One region of the Cupriavidus sp. C1SS-2L genome, then DNA from elsewhere that is predicted to be linked to it. Evidence: riboswitches for the same ligand, from Rfam matches in the RefSeq annotation. Region 1 holds a riboswitch; the other holds the start of a gene.
The links. A riboswitch is a leader RNA that binds a small molecule or an ion and turns the genes downstream of it on or off. The one in region 1 is predicted to bind glycine.
Positions count from the first base shown of each region.

Region 2: linked by a shared signal. The riboswitch ahead of ACIGJG_RS19265 (D-amino acid dehydrogenase) and the one ahead of gcvT (glycine cleavage system aminomethyltransferase GcvT) in region 1 are both predicted to bind glycine.

Region 1 covers NZ_CP172708.1:3,659,455-3,666,258, reverse strand. The annotation lists gene gcvP (aminomethyl-transferring glycine dehydrogenase) at 1-1,404, opposite strand, end outside; gene gcvH (glycine cleavage system protein GcvH) at 1,508-1,888, opposite strand; gene gcvT (glycine cleavage system aminomethyltransferase GcvT) at 1,993-3,120, opposite strand; glycine riboswitch at 3,216-3,340, opposite strand; glycine riboswitch at 3,362-3,450, opposite strand; gene ACIGJG_RS17080 (glycine zipper 2TM domain-containing protein) at 3,510-3,746, opposite strand; gene ACIGJG_RS17075 (UvrD-helicase domain-containing protein) at 4,008-6,104, shown strand; gene ACIGJG_RS17070 (response regulator) at 6,342-6,804, shown strand, end outside.
Region 2 covers NZ_CP172709.1:337,095-343,898, forward strand. The annotation lists gene gdhA (NADP-specific glutamate dehydrogenase) at 1-937, shown strand, start outside; gene ACIGJG_RS19260 (methyl-accepting chemotaxis protein) at 1,850-2,719, shown strand; glycine riboswitch at 2,907-3,006, shown strand; gene ACIGJG_RS19265 (D-amino acid dehydrogenase) at 3,149-4,399, shown strand; gene ACIGJG_RS19270 (sigma-54 interaction domain-containing protein) at 4,406-5,917, opposite strand; gene ACIGJG_RS19275 (GntP family permease) at 6,206-6,804, shown strand, end outside.

The DNA.
Region 1 (6,804 bases):
TGCATCGAACGTCAGCGAGGCGGGCAGCGGCTTGCCGTGCGAGAAGATTTCCCACAGCGCCACGACATCATCGCGCGTCGCGGTTTCGTCGAGCGATACGCCAATGCGCGTCGCGCCCGCATGGCGCAGGTTGATGCCGCGTGCGGTTGCGGCAGCGTGGATCGCGTCGGTGTTGAAGCCGGTCTCGAACGTCAGCGTGTCGAAGAACGTCGCGTTGGTGCGCGTGAAGCCCAGGGTCTGCAGGCCGGCGGCCAGCGTGGCGGTCAGGCGATGCACGCGCTGCGCAATGCGCTTGAGGCCTTGCGGGCCGTGGTACACAGCGTACATCGACGCCATCACGGCCAGCAGCACCTGCGCGGTACAGATGTTGGAAGTGGCCTTTTCGCGGCGGATATGCTGTTCGCGCGTCTGCAGGGCCAGGCGATAGGCCTTGTTGCCCTGCGCATCGACGGTCACGCCGACGAGGCGGCCCGGCATCGACCGCTTGAACGCGTCCTTGACGGCCATGTAGCCAGCGTGCGGGCCGCCAAAACCGAGCGGCACGCCAAAACGCTGCGAGTTGCCCACGGCGACGTCGGCGCCCCATTCGCCCGGCGCCGTAATCAGCGTCAGCGCGAGCAGGTCGGCGGCAGCCACCACCAGGCCGCCGGCCGCGTGCACGGCATCGGCAATGGCGCGGTAGTCCGTGACGTCACCATTGACGCCCGGGTATTGCAGCAGCACGCCGAACGCGTGGGCGGCAGCAGCATCGGCAGCGGGGCCGACCTTGACTTCAATGCCCAGCGGCTTGGCTCGGGTGCGTACCACTTCCAGCGTCTGCGGCAGTACATCGTCAGCCACGTAGAACGTGTTCGACGCATGCTTGTTCACGCGCTGCAGCAGCGTCATGGCTTCGGCCGCGGCGGTGCCTTCGTCGAGCATCGACGCGTTGGCGATGTCCAGGCCAGTCAGGTCGGTGACCATTTGCTGGAAGTTCAGCATCGCTTCCAGACGGCCTTGCGAGATTTCCGGCTGGTAGGGCGTGTAGGCGGTGTACCAGGCGGGGTTCTCGAAGATATTGCGCAGGACCACGGCCGGGGTCAGCGTGTTGTAGTAGCCCTGGCCGATAAAGCTCTTCAGGACCTTGTTCTTGCCAGCGAGCTTGCGCAGCTTCGCCAGCGCGGCTTCCTCGGGCAGCGGCTCGGTGAACTCGCCCATCGGCATGCCGTCGCGGCGGCGGATGGCCTCGGGGATCACAGCGTCGATCAGCGCGGCGCGGCTGTCATAGCCGAGCACCTTGAGCATGTGCTGCTGTTCGGGGGTGTCGGGTCCGATATGGCGGGCGGCGAAGGCGTCGCGCGCCTCCAGTTCGGCCAGCGTGGGCCGGTTACCTTGGGTGGCGGTCATGGGAAGCGGGGCGTTCATGGCAAGAACCTCGTTGGGGGCGCGGTGGCAGGTGGTCAGCCATGCCGCCGCGCATCAATACAGTGGCCGGCCCATGCGCGGTGCAGGGCCGGCTGGCGCGGCGTCAGGCGCCGACGCTGGCCTTGTAGGCGTCAGCCGACATCAGGCCGTTCACGTCGTCGGCGTTGGCCGGCTTGAGCTTGAATAGCCACGCGTCGAACGCGTCGGCGTTCACGCTTTCCGGTGCGGCCGTGGCGGCCTCGTTCACGGCGATCACTTCGCCGGCCACCGGGGCGTAGATGTCGGAAGCGGCCTTCACCGACTCCACCACGGCCAGCGCGTCGCCGGCGCCGACCGACTTGCCGACTTCGGGCAGTTCCAGGAAGACGATGTCGCCGAGCGCGTCCTGCGCGTGGTCGGTGATGCCAATCGTCAGGGTGCCGTCGGCTTCGACACGCACCCACTCGTGCGACTCGGTGTATTTCAGGTCAGCGGGGAAATTCATGAGGTTCTCCGGGATTCAGATTTGTTCTTGGTTCGGGCGCCTGCCATCGGTCGAGGGGGCAGGCGCGACGGGCGACCGTTGTGGTGAGCGGGGGCGTTGCCGCCTCAGCTCACGAGTGCCTTGCCATTACGCACAAACGGCAGTTTAACCACAGTCGCCGCGAGTTTGCGGTCGCGGATCTCCACCTGCACCGTGTCGCCGACCGCCACGCCCATCGGCAGGCGCGCGAAAGCGATCGATTGCGACAGCGACGGGCTGAAGGTGCCGCTCGTGATTTCGCCATCACCGGCCGCGGTGACGACCTTCTGGTGCGCGCGCAGCACGCCGCCCTTGTCACGCAGGATCAGGCCCAGGAACTGCTGGCGCTGGCCGGCGGCGGCAAGCGCCGCCTTGCCGGTGAAATCGCGCTCGCTCTGCAGGTCGACGGTCCAGGCCAGGCCGGCGTCGAGCGGCGAGGTGTTGATATCCATGTCCTGGCCGTACAGGTTCATGCCGGCTTCCAGGCGCAGCGTGTCGCGCGCGCCGAGGCCGGCCGGGCGCACGCCGGCGGCATCGAGCTTTTCCCACACGGCAGCGACGTTCTCGGCAGGCACCACGAGTTCAAAGCCGTCTTCGCCGGTGTAGCCGGTGCGCGCGACCATGATCTCGCCGATGGCCGGGTCGTGGACCACGACGGCGTTGAATGGCTTGAGAGCGTCGGAAGGCTGGGTGGACGGGAAGGTGTTCCACACCTTGGTGCGCGCGTTCGGGCCCTGCACGGCGACAATCGCCAGCGGCAGCGCGCCCGCCGGTGCCACATCGCCACGGCGCGGGGTGATGGTCACGCCGCTGCCGGTCGCGTCATTGCGTGCGCGGATCCACTCGATATCGCCAAGCGCGGTGCTGGCATTGACCACCAGGCGGAAGCGATCCTCGGCGAAGAAGTAGACGATCAGGTCGTCGATCACGCCGCCTTTTTCGTCGAGCATGCAGGAATACAAAGCCTTGCCCGGCGTCTGCAGCTTATCGACGTTGTTGGCCAGCAGGCCGCGCAGGAACGCACGCGTATTGGCGCCGTTCAGGTCGACCACGCACATATGCGACACATCGAACATGCCGGCGTCGCTGCGCACCGCGTTGTGTTCCTCGATCTGGGAGCCGTAGTTGACCGGCATGTCCCAGCCGCCGAAGTCGACCATGCGGGCGCCGAGGGCGCGGTGGATGGCATTGAGGGGCGTGGCCTGGAGCGTCATGGGAATCCTCGGGGCAATCTCGGTTGCGAAAACGAAAAAAGGTCATCCGCCGCAGCGCTTGCTTCGCCCAAATGGCTTCGCAATCCGCTGCGGCGGATGACCCCTCTGTCCTCGATACCTGAGAGATTACGAGGCCGATCCGTTGGATCCGATCCTCGCGCGCCCCTTCGGTGGGCACGCTCGCCATTGATGGCGGGTGCCGCTCTCCAGAGTGCGGCATGCATCGTGTGCATGTTGCATGCCGATCCGAACGGTCCGTGGTGCCTGAGAGTTTTCGGGTGATACCCCTTCGGCGGCGCAAGACTGTGCGCGCTCTCCCGGTCGGATGCGCGCAATGTACGGGAGGGCCCTGCCTTTGTCAACGCGGGGCCCAGCCCCTTTCGGCGGCATTAGTGGTGATGGTGGTTGTCGTCCGTCACCACGTTACCGACCACGCCGCCCAGTGCCGCGCCGCCCAGCGTACCTACCGCGCTGCCGTTGGTCAGCACGGCACCGCCGACGCCGCCGGCGGCCGCGCCGATGGCCGTATTACGTTGCTTCGGCGTCATGTCCGCACATCCGCTCGCAAGGGCTGCAACGGCCACGCCGACCAGTGTCGCTTTGGAAAGGGCTCGTAGGGTTTTCATGATTTGGCTCCGAAAGTGACTCAAATACGTGTGGACGGGAGATCCCGCCATATTTGTTAGAGGCATCAGGACAGGGCCGGTTTTAGGACTTACCAAGTGTTACTTTCGCAACAACTTGGGCCGCGAAATAGCGATTTCCGCTGACTGATCCGAGCTTGGAGAGCGTGTTAGCATGGTCAGCTTTGCGTCAGACGCCAGCCTGTTGCGGCATGTTGCGTTCCCGGCGCCTGCCCCTCTCCACGCCTACTTCCTTCCCCGCGCATGACTCACGGCCTCAACGCTGCCCAATCCGAAGCCGTCCGCTACCTGGACGGACCCTGCCTCGTGCTCGCAGGCGCGGGTTCGGGCAAGACGCGAGTGATCACGCAGAAGATCGCCCACCTGATCGAAGACAAGGGTTTCGAGCCGCGCCACATCGCCGCTGTCACCTTCACCAACAAGGCAGCCAAGGAGATGCAGGAGCGCATCGGCAAGCTGATGGAAGGCAAGACCACGCGCGAGGGCAAGCGCCTGCCGCTCAAGCAGCTCACGGTCTGTACCTTCCACTCGCTGGGCGTGCAGATCCTGCGCATGGAAGCCGAGCACGTGGGCCTCAAGCCGCAGTTCTCGATCATGGATTCGGACGACTGCTTCGGCCTGATCCAGGAGCAGCTGGGCACCACCGACAAGAAGCTGATCCGCGGCGTGCAGAGCACCATCTCCCTGTGGAAGAACGGCATGGTCGATCCCGAAACGGCGATCGCCCAGGCCGCCAATGCCGACGAACACCAGGCCGCGCTGGTCTTCCGCAACTATGTGGCTACGCTGAACGCCTACCAGGCAGTCGATTTCGACGACCTGATCCGCTTGCCCGCCGAACTGTTCGCACGCAATGAAACGGTACAGCTCAAGTGGCAGAACCGCCTGCGCTACTTCCTGGTCGACGAATACCAGGACACCAACGCGTGCCAGTACCAGCTGCTCAAGCTGCTGGCGGGCGGTTCGCACCTGCGCGCGCCGGCATTCACCGCAGTGGGGGACGACGACCAGGCCATCTACGGCTGGCGCGGCGCCACGCTCGACAACCTGCGCCTGCTGCAGACCGATTTCCCCGACCTGAAGGTCGTCAAGCTCGAACAGAACTACCGTTCCACGGTGCGCATCCTGGAAGCGGCCAACGCGGTCATCGCCAACAACCCGAAGCTGTTCGACAAGAAGCTGTGGAGCGAGCACGGCATGGGCGACCCGATCGCCATCAATCCGATGAACGACGAAGAGCACGAAGCCGAGTCGGTCGTGTTCCGCCTGTCCGCGCACAAGTTTGAACGCCGGGCGCAGTTCCGCGATTACGCCATCCTGTACCGCGGCAACCACCAGGCACGGCTGTTCGAGCAGATCCTGCGCCGCGAGCGCATTCCATATGTGCTGTCGGGCGGCCAGAGCTTCTTCGACAAGGCCGAGATCAAGGACATCTGCGCCTATCTTCGGCTGATCGCCAACCCGGACGACGATCCCGCATTCATCCGCGCGATCACCACGCCGCGCCGCGGCATCGGCAACACCACGCTGGAAGTGCTGGGCACGTTCGCGGGTCAAGCGAAGGTTTCGTTGTTCGAGGCCGCGATGATGGGCGGCATCGAAGCCAAGCTGCAACCACGCCAGCTCGAGCCGCTGCGCGTGTTCTGCGAATCGATGGTGCGGCTGGCCGATCGCGCGGCGAAAGACCCGGCCACCGTGGTGCTCGATGACCTGATGGAAGGCATCCACTACGAAGCCTATCTCTACGACGCCTTCGACGAACGGCAGGCGCAGTCGCGCTGGACCAATACGCTCGAATTCCTGGACTGGCTCAAGCGCAAGGGCACCAAGCCCGAGGCGGAAGCCGAGGGCGAGGCAACCGGCTTCGACAATGCCGACGGCTTTGGCAACGAAGGCAAGAACCTGCTCGAACTCACCCAGACCGTGGCGCTGATGAGCATGCTCGAAGGCCGCGAGGAAGATCCCGATGCCGTGCGCCTGTCGACGCTGCATGCGTCGAAGGGGCTCGAGTATCCCCACGTGTTCCTGGTCGGCGTGGAAGAGGGCATCCTGCCCCATTGCCGCGAGGACGAGGACATGGGCGACGAGAAGATCGAAGAAGAACGGCGACTGATGTACGTGGGAATTACGCGTGCGCAGCGCAGTCTGCATATCAGCTGGTGCAAGAAGCGCAAGCGCGCGCGGGAAACCTACTCGTGCGAACCGTCGCGGTTCATCGGCGAGATGAAGCTGGAAGAGGCGCCGGCGCCGAAGGACGACATGCCTGCGATGAGTCCGAAGGATCGGCTCGGTGCGCTGAAGGCGTTGCTCGGGAATGGCGGCAAGGCGGCGCAGGGCTGACGCCGGCAGGCAGCATTCAAGATACAAAGCGCTACCAGCGCGACATGACCCCGGCGGCGGGTAGCGCTGCGGACCTCGGGGCCTCGCCGGCTTGGTTTCAGGCGGGCACGCCTTTGTATCCGACTTGATACAAAGGCGCCAAAGGGCCGGCATGCCGAACTGGTAAAGTGGTCGGCCGCTTTACCCTCTGACCGGCACTGTCATCGCCGGCTCGTGCCTGCATCGCCACACCGCCTCATGGATTTCGCTCCCAACCTGCCGATTCGCCTGCTGGTCGTCGACGACGACCCACAGATCCGCGCCATGCTCGCCGAGTACCTGTCCACCTTCGGCATGCAGGCCGACGGCGTCGAGGGCGGTGCACAGATGCGGCGTGCCATGGCCGCCGGCGACTATGACATGGTCATCCTCGACCTGTCGCTGCCCGGCGAAAGCGGTCTGGACCTGTGCCGCCAGCTACGCGCGCAGACCGATGTGGCGGTGATCATGCTGACCGCGCGGGCCGAACTCGCCGATCGCGTTGTCGGGCTTGAAGTGGGAGCGGACGACTATGTCACCAAGCCGTTCGAGATGCGTGAGCTCGTGGCCCGCATCCACACGGTGCTGCGCCGCAGCCGCAGTGACACCCGCCGCGCGGCGGCAACGTCGGGCGGCCATGAGGTGCGTTTCGGCACCTGGCGCCTCAACACGATGCTGCGCC
Region 2 (6,804 bases), on a different replicon from region 1:
CAAGTCGGACGCTGAAGTGATGCGCTTCTGCCAGGCGCTGGTCACCGAGCTGTACCGCCACCTGGGGCCGGACACCGACATCCCCGCCGGCGACATCGGCGTGGGCGCGCGCGAGGTCGGCTTCATGGCCGGTATGATGAAGAAGCTGTCGAACCAGTCGGCCTGCGTGTTCACCGGCAAGGGCCTGGCGTTCGGCGGCAGCCTGATGCGCCCCGAAGCCACGGGCTACGGCACCGTGTACTTCGCCCAGGAAATGCTCCACCGCCGTGGCATGGACTTCGACGGCCTGCGCGTGCTGCTATCCGGCTCGGGCAACGTGGCGCAGTACGCAGCCGAGAAGGCCATCGAACTGGGTGCCAAGGTGCTGACGCTGACCGACTCCGGCGGCGTGCTGCACTACCCGGAGGGGATGACCACAGAGCAACTGGCCGAAGTGATGGCGTTCAAGAACGAAGAGCGTGGTCGACTGTCCGACTTTGCCGCACGCCATGGCATGAAGTTCGAAGCCGGCCGCACGCCGTGGCATGTGCCTGCCGACGTAGCGCTGCCTTGCGCAACGCAGAACGAACTCGATGGCAACGACGCCGAGACCCTGCTTGGCAACGGCGTGATCTGCGTGGCCGAAGGTGCGAACATGCCCTCGACGCTCGAAGCCGTGGACCGCTTCGTCGACGCGAAAATCCTCTACGCACCCGGCAAGGCCAGCAATGCCGGTGGCGTGGCGACCTCAGGTCTGGAAATGTCGCAGAATGCCATGCGCCTGTCCTGGCACCATGCCGAGGTCGACGAGAAGTTGCACGCGATCATGAAGGACATCCACCAGAACTGCATTCACCATGGGCAGAAGGATGGCGGGTACGTCAACTATGTCGAAGGGGCGAATATCGCTGGCTTTGTGAAGGTGGCGGATGCGATGTTGGCGCAAGGGGTGATTTGACGGCTGTGACTGCGGAGTGTGTTGCCGGGATGCCGTGCCCGGCATACACCGCTGTTTCGCCGGTGTAGCCCGCGACCTGCTTCTTGTCCGAGCGACAAGAGGCAGGCAGCTCCAAGGTGTAGAGGCGGATGTCATGCCATGGCGTCTGCGCGACACCCCTCGTCAGGGTAACAGTTTCGCCGTCAGACTTCCGTTATTGTCGATGGGAAATCGAGCGGCATCCAGACCGCGCACAAAGGCAGACAGTGAAAGGGGTGTTGCTGCGTATTGCCGATTATTCCCCGGGTTATTCCCGGTCGCGGAGACGATATGGCGGGCAGCACAAACATCTTTTCGCAACACGAATCGCGCTATACGCCAGGGACGAGCCTGATGCAGGCGCAGCCGCTGGATCGCATCTATCGCCGTGCCGACCGCATGATGTTGGCCATCATCTGGGGGCTGGTGGCCGTGTCTCTCGCCATCGGCTGGTACTACGGCACCATGGGTGTAACGTTTACGGTGGGCTTGCCACTGGCAGTGGCATTCACGCTGACTGCTCTCGCCGCACCAGGGCGTCTGCCCACGCGTCTCATGGCGGGCGCGGTGCTCATGGCGTTTTCGGCATTGCAGATCCACCAGTCCATGGGCCGCACGGAGTTTCATTTCTCGGTGTTCGTGCTGCTCTCCGTACTGTTGGCATATCGCGACTTCCGGCCCATTCTCGTGGGCGCCGTGACAATCGCCTTGCACCATCTGTCATTCAACTATCTGCAGGCGTGGGGTTGGGGGCCGGTCTGTTTTACAGAACCTGGACTCGGCATGGTCGTGTTGCACGCCGCTTTCGTCGTGGCGCAGACCGCCATGCTGGCGAGTCTGGCCTGGCGCATGGGGCGCGACGCCATGGCTGCGGAAGAGCTTGCGTCCCTGGCCATGACGATCAGTAGCGAATCGGGGTGTCTGACTCTGTCTCCTCAGGAGGCACCTGCTCGCAACAAAATCGCCCGCACGTTTGGCGACACGCTGGATGCGGTACGTGGCACGCTGGTCCAGGTTCGCGACAGCGCTCGCGAACTGGACGCCGCAGCCGCGCATATTCTGGACGGTAATACGGCGCTCTCGCAGCGTACGCGTGATCAGCAGCAGGCTGTGGAACGCATTGCCGAAGGGGTAACTGACCTGACGCGACTCGCTCATGCCGCCGCCGACAGTGCCGCGGCGGCACGCACGCTGGCGAATGCTGCGAGCAATGTCGCCACGCGTGGCGGCGCAGTCGTTGACTCGGTTATCTACACGATGGGGGAGATCAATGATTCGTCCGCTCGTATCGCTGAAATCGTGGGCGTGATCGACGGCATTGCTTTCCAGACCAACTTGCTCGCACTCAATGCATCGGTGGAAGCAGCCCGAGCTGGGGAACTCGGCCGCGGCTTTGCCGTGGTGGCGGGGGAAGTCCGTACGTTGGCCCAGCGCAGTGCCGGTGCAGCGAAGGAAATTCGCGCGCTGATCGCCGCGTCAGTGAATCACGCACATGAGGGCGCCGATCTGGTTGCTACCGCTGGCGGTACGATGACCGAGGTGGTGGACAGTATTGCAAAACTGTCAGCACTGGTCGAGGAGTTGGCCCGTATGGCCGAACATCAACGTGCCGATACGGATCGCATTGGCGTCGACATTAACGCCATTGACCGTGCCATGACCGAAAACAGCGCGCACGTCACGGAAACTGCCGTCGCGGCTCAACGCCAGCAGGCGCAGACTACGCAACTGACCGGAGCCCTGGAGGTCTTCCGGCTGGTTTAGGCCCAGCGTGTCCTCAGCAGCGTGGCGCATCCCGCACGGGGTTGATCGCCAGGTCGTCTAGACCGCAATATCCCCCTTGCGTGGGGGATAACCCGACTCTCGTCACCCCAACCTTCAGGCTATCATTCCCCTTTCGGTGGGCTCACGGCCTGCCAGAAATAGCGGTATCGGACACCCTCCGGCACCGTGCGACCTCGCAGGAGAGACCGGAACGCCGCCAGGCGCGTCCGGCGCCGACGGAGCAACCGCCCCGGAAACTCTCAGGCACACAGGACTGTGGCGTCGCAAGTACAGATCTGGAGAGAGGCGCTTTGCGCCCACCGAAGGGGACGGCATGGCCTGGCCATGTCCAAGCTCTCAGGTACCGCGGACAGATGGGGCAGGGGACCGGCAACGGTCAAATTTATCCTTGCTTCAGGACAATCTGTCATGTCTCACATGCTCGTCATCGGCGCCGGCATTACCGGCGTCACGACCGCCTATACCCTCGCGAAACTCGGCTATCGCGTCACCGTACTGGACCGCCAAGACTATCCGGCGATGGAAACGTCTTTCGCCAACGGCGGACAGCTTTCCGCCTGCAATGCCGAGGTCTGGAACAACGCCGGCACGCTGCTCAAGGGCCTGAAATGGATGATGAAGCGCGATGCGCCGCTGCTGCTGAATCCGCGTCCATCGTGGCACAAGTATTCGTGGCTCGGCGAATTCGTCGGGCACCTGCGCGGCTATCGCGCCAACACGATCGAAACCACGCGGCTGGCCATTGCCGCGCGCGAGCACCTGTTCGCAATGGCCGAGCGCGAGCAGATCGATTTCAATCTTGAGCGCCGCGGCATCCTGCACTTCTATCACGACCGCCCGAGCTTCGAAGCCGCGGGCCGCACCAACCGGATGCTGATGGAGGGCGGGCTGGAACGCTACGCCGTCACGCCGGAAGAGATTCGCACCATCGAGCCCACGCTGCAGGGCAGCTACTACGGCGGCTACTACACGCCGTCCGATTCCACCGGTGATATCCACAAGTTCACGCGCGGCCTGGCCCGTGCTTGCGAGCGGCTCGGCGTGACGTTCGTGCACGGCGTCAATGTGAAGGCCGTGGACCAGCGCTCCGATGGCGTGGTGATGCGCGTGGCGGCGTCGGAAGCCGCCGTAGCCGCAGGTCAGGATGGCGGCGAGCGCGAGATCAAGGGGACGGCAGTCGTGGTGTGCGCTGGCGTGGGCAGTCGCCATATCGCTGCCATGCTGGGGGATCGGCTAAACGTGTATCCGGTCAAGGGCTACTCGATCACCGTGCATCTCGATGACGTGCGCAGCGTGAACAATGCGCCGTACGTGAGTTTGCTCGACGAAAGCGCCAAGATCGTGACCAGCCGGCTCGGTGCCGACCGCTTCCGCGTGGCGGGCACGGCGGAATTCAACGGCCACAATCGCGATATCCGCGCCGATCGCATCGCGCCGCTGGTGTCGTGGGTGCGGCGCAATTTCGATATCGAAACCTCGCGCGCGGTACCCTGGGCAGGGCTGCGGCCGATGATGCCGGACATGATGCCGCGTGTTGCGCGTGGCCGTGCTGCCAGGGTCTTCTACAACACAGGGCACGGCCATCTGGGCTGGACGCTGTCGGCCGCGACGGCGACGATGATCGGCCAGACCATCGCAACAAGCCATCCCGTCCACTGACCGCGCTCAGGACTCCGCCGTGCCGGCCGGTGCGATGCGCCCGGCCGCGCGGTGCGCCACGAGCTTCTTGTAGAACGCGGCGCGGCTGATGCCGATGGCCCTGGCCGCACGCGGCACATTGCTTCCGCTTGCAGCCAGCGCTTGTGACAGGTAGGCGGCCTCGTATTGCGCCATGGCGTCCGCGTAGGCGGGTGGATCCGCGGGCAGCACCGGCTCTGTAGCGGTCATCGCGTCGGGGGATGGCGCCGAAGCGGCCACGGCAGCCGGCGCCGTCACGGCTCGCCGGCCGAGCAGCGGGGCCAGCATCGATGCATCGACGGCGCCGCCATCGTGCAGCATCACCAGGCGCTCCAGCGTGTTGCGCAGTTCGCGCACATTGCCCGGCCAGTCGTGTTCGCCCATGAGGCTCAGCGCACAGTCGGACAGCACGGGCGCGTCGCGCTCCGTGCGCCGGCAGATTTCTTCGAGGATCGCGTAGGCGAGCGGCAGCAGGTCCGCCTGGCGCTGGCGCAGCGGCGGCAGGCAGATCGGCACGACATTGAGCCGGTAGTAGAGGTCCGCACGGAACTTGCCGGCTTCCACCAGCGCAGGCAGGTCGGCCGAGGTCGCGGCAATGATGCGCACATCCGAGCGGATGATGCGGTTCGAGCCGATCGGCTCGATCTCCTTGTCCTGCAACGCGCGCAGCAGTTTGCTCTGCAGCGCAAGCGGCATGTCGCCGATCTCGTCGAGAAACAGCGTGCCGCCATCGGCCAGCTCGAACTTGCCGACGCGTCCCTTGCGTTCCGCGCCGGTGTAGGCGCCCGGCGCGGCGCCGAAGAACTCTACTTCGAGCAGCGCTTCCGGAATTGCCGCGACGTTGACGGTGACCAGCGGACGGTCGGCACGCAATGACCCGGCATGGATAGCATGCGCGAGCAGTTCCTTGCCCGTGCCAGTCTCGCCGAGCAGCAGCACCGGTGCATCGACCTGCGCGGCCCGGCGCGCCAGGCGCTTGACCTCCAGCGTCGCGGGCGAGTTGCCGACGAAGCTCGCGAAGGTGTACTTGGCGCGGCGCGTCTGCTCCAGCGTGCGGCGCGTGGCGGCCAGTTCGTCGCGGGCCCGCGTGTAGTGCGACAGCAGTGGCGTCAGCGCCTTGAGTTCGTCGAATAGCGCGAAGCCCACTGCGCCCACGGTATTGCCGTCGTCGTCCTTGATCGGCAGCCGCATCACGATCATCGGCTCGCGCCCGGCCTCCATGATGTCGAGCAGGATCGGCTTGCCGGTGTCCACCACCTCGCGCATCAGGCTGTTGGGAATCACCCGCTCGCAATCGAGGCCGACCGCTTCCTGCGGATCGGCAAAGCCGAAGCGCGCCGCATAACGCTTGTTGATCCACACGACGCGGCCGTTGACGTCGACGACGATCGTGCCCTCGCTGAAATTCTCGAACGTGCGGAACAGCGATTCCATCGCGCGGCGCGCCACGGAGTCGTAGTTGCCCAGCACGTTGTCTCCTGCGTCACTGAGTGTTTCCATTTGATTATTCTCGATTTGGAGACAGATAGTCTCACAATCGAGCGCGTATGGTGCATGGGTTTGCGCTCGTGTCTCCGAATTAAGACGTCCCCAGGTAGACTGGGGTTAAATTCGACGATAAGATACTTATAGAGCACTTATATTGTTGGCATGTTCCGTGCAATGTCTCCCCGCTCGCAAGAACGCGGCGTTGGCCGTGTGTTCTGCAACAGATGTAAGTGACCGGGCGCGCTCACGCGCCGGCACCTATATTTCCCCCAGACCAAGAACAATCCTCGCGGAGACTTCATGTCCTTTGTGATCGTCGTTGCTGCTCTAGCCTTCCTGATGCTTGCCGCCTACCGCGGCTACAGCGTCATCCTGTTTGCCCCGCTGGCCGCCCTTGGCGCCGTGCTGCTGACCGACCCGTCGGCCGTGGCGCCAGCCTTTACAGGCATCTTCATGGAGAAGATGGTCGGTTTCGTGAAGCTGTATTTCCCGGTGTTCCTGCTCGGCGCCGTGTTCGGCAAGGTCATCGAGCTGTCGGGCTACTCGCGCTCGATCGTAGCGGCCGCGATCCGCTACATCGGCAGCTCGCGCGCAAACGCGGTGATCGTCGCCGTGTGCGCGCTGCTGACCTATGGCGGCGTGTCGCTGTTCGTGGTCGTGTTCGCGGTCTATCCGTTCGCGGCGGAGCTTTACCGCCAGAGCAATATCCCTAAACGGCTGATGCCGGGCGCGATCGCGCTGGGCGCGTTCTCGTTCACGATGGATTCGCTGCCCGGTACGCCGCAGATCCAGAACATCATCCCGACCACGTTCTTCAAGACCACCGCCTGGGCGGCGCCTGTGCTGGGCGTAGCCGGTGCGCTGTTCATCATCGTGGTGGGCCTGAGCTACCTGGAATG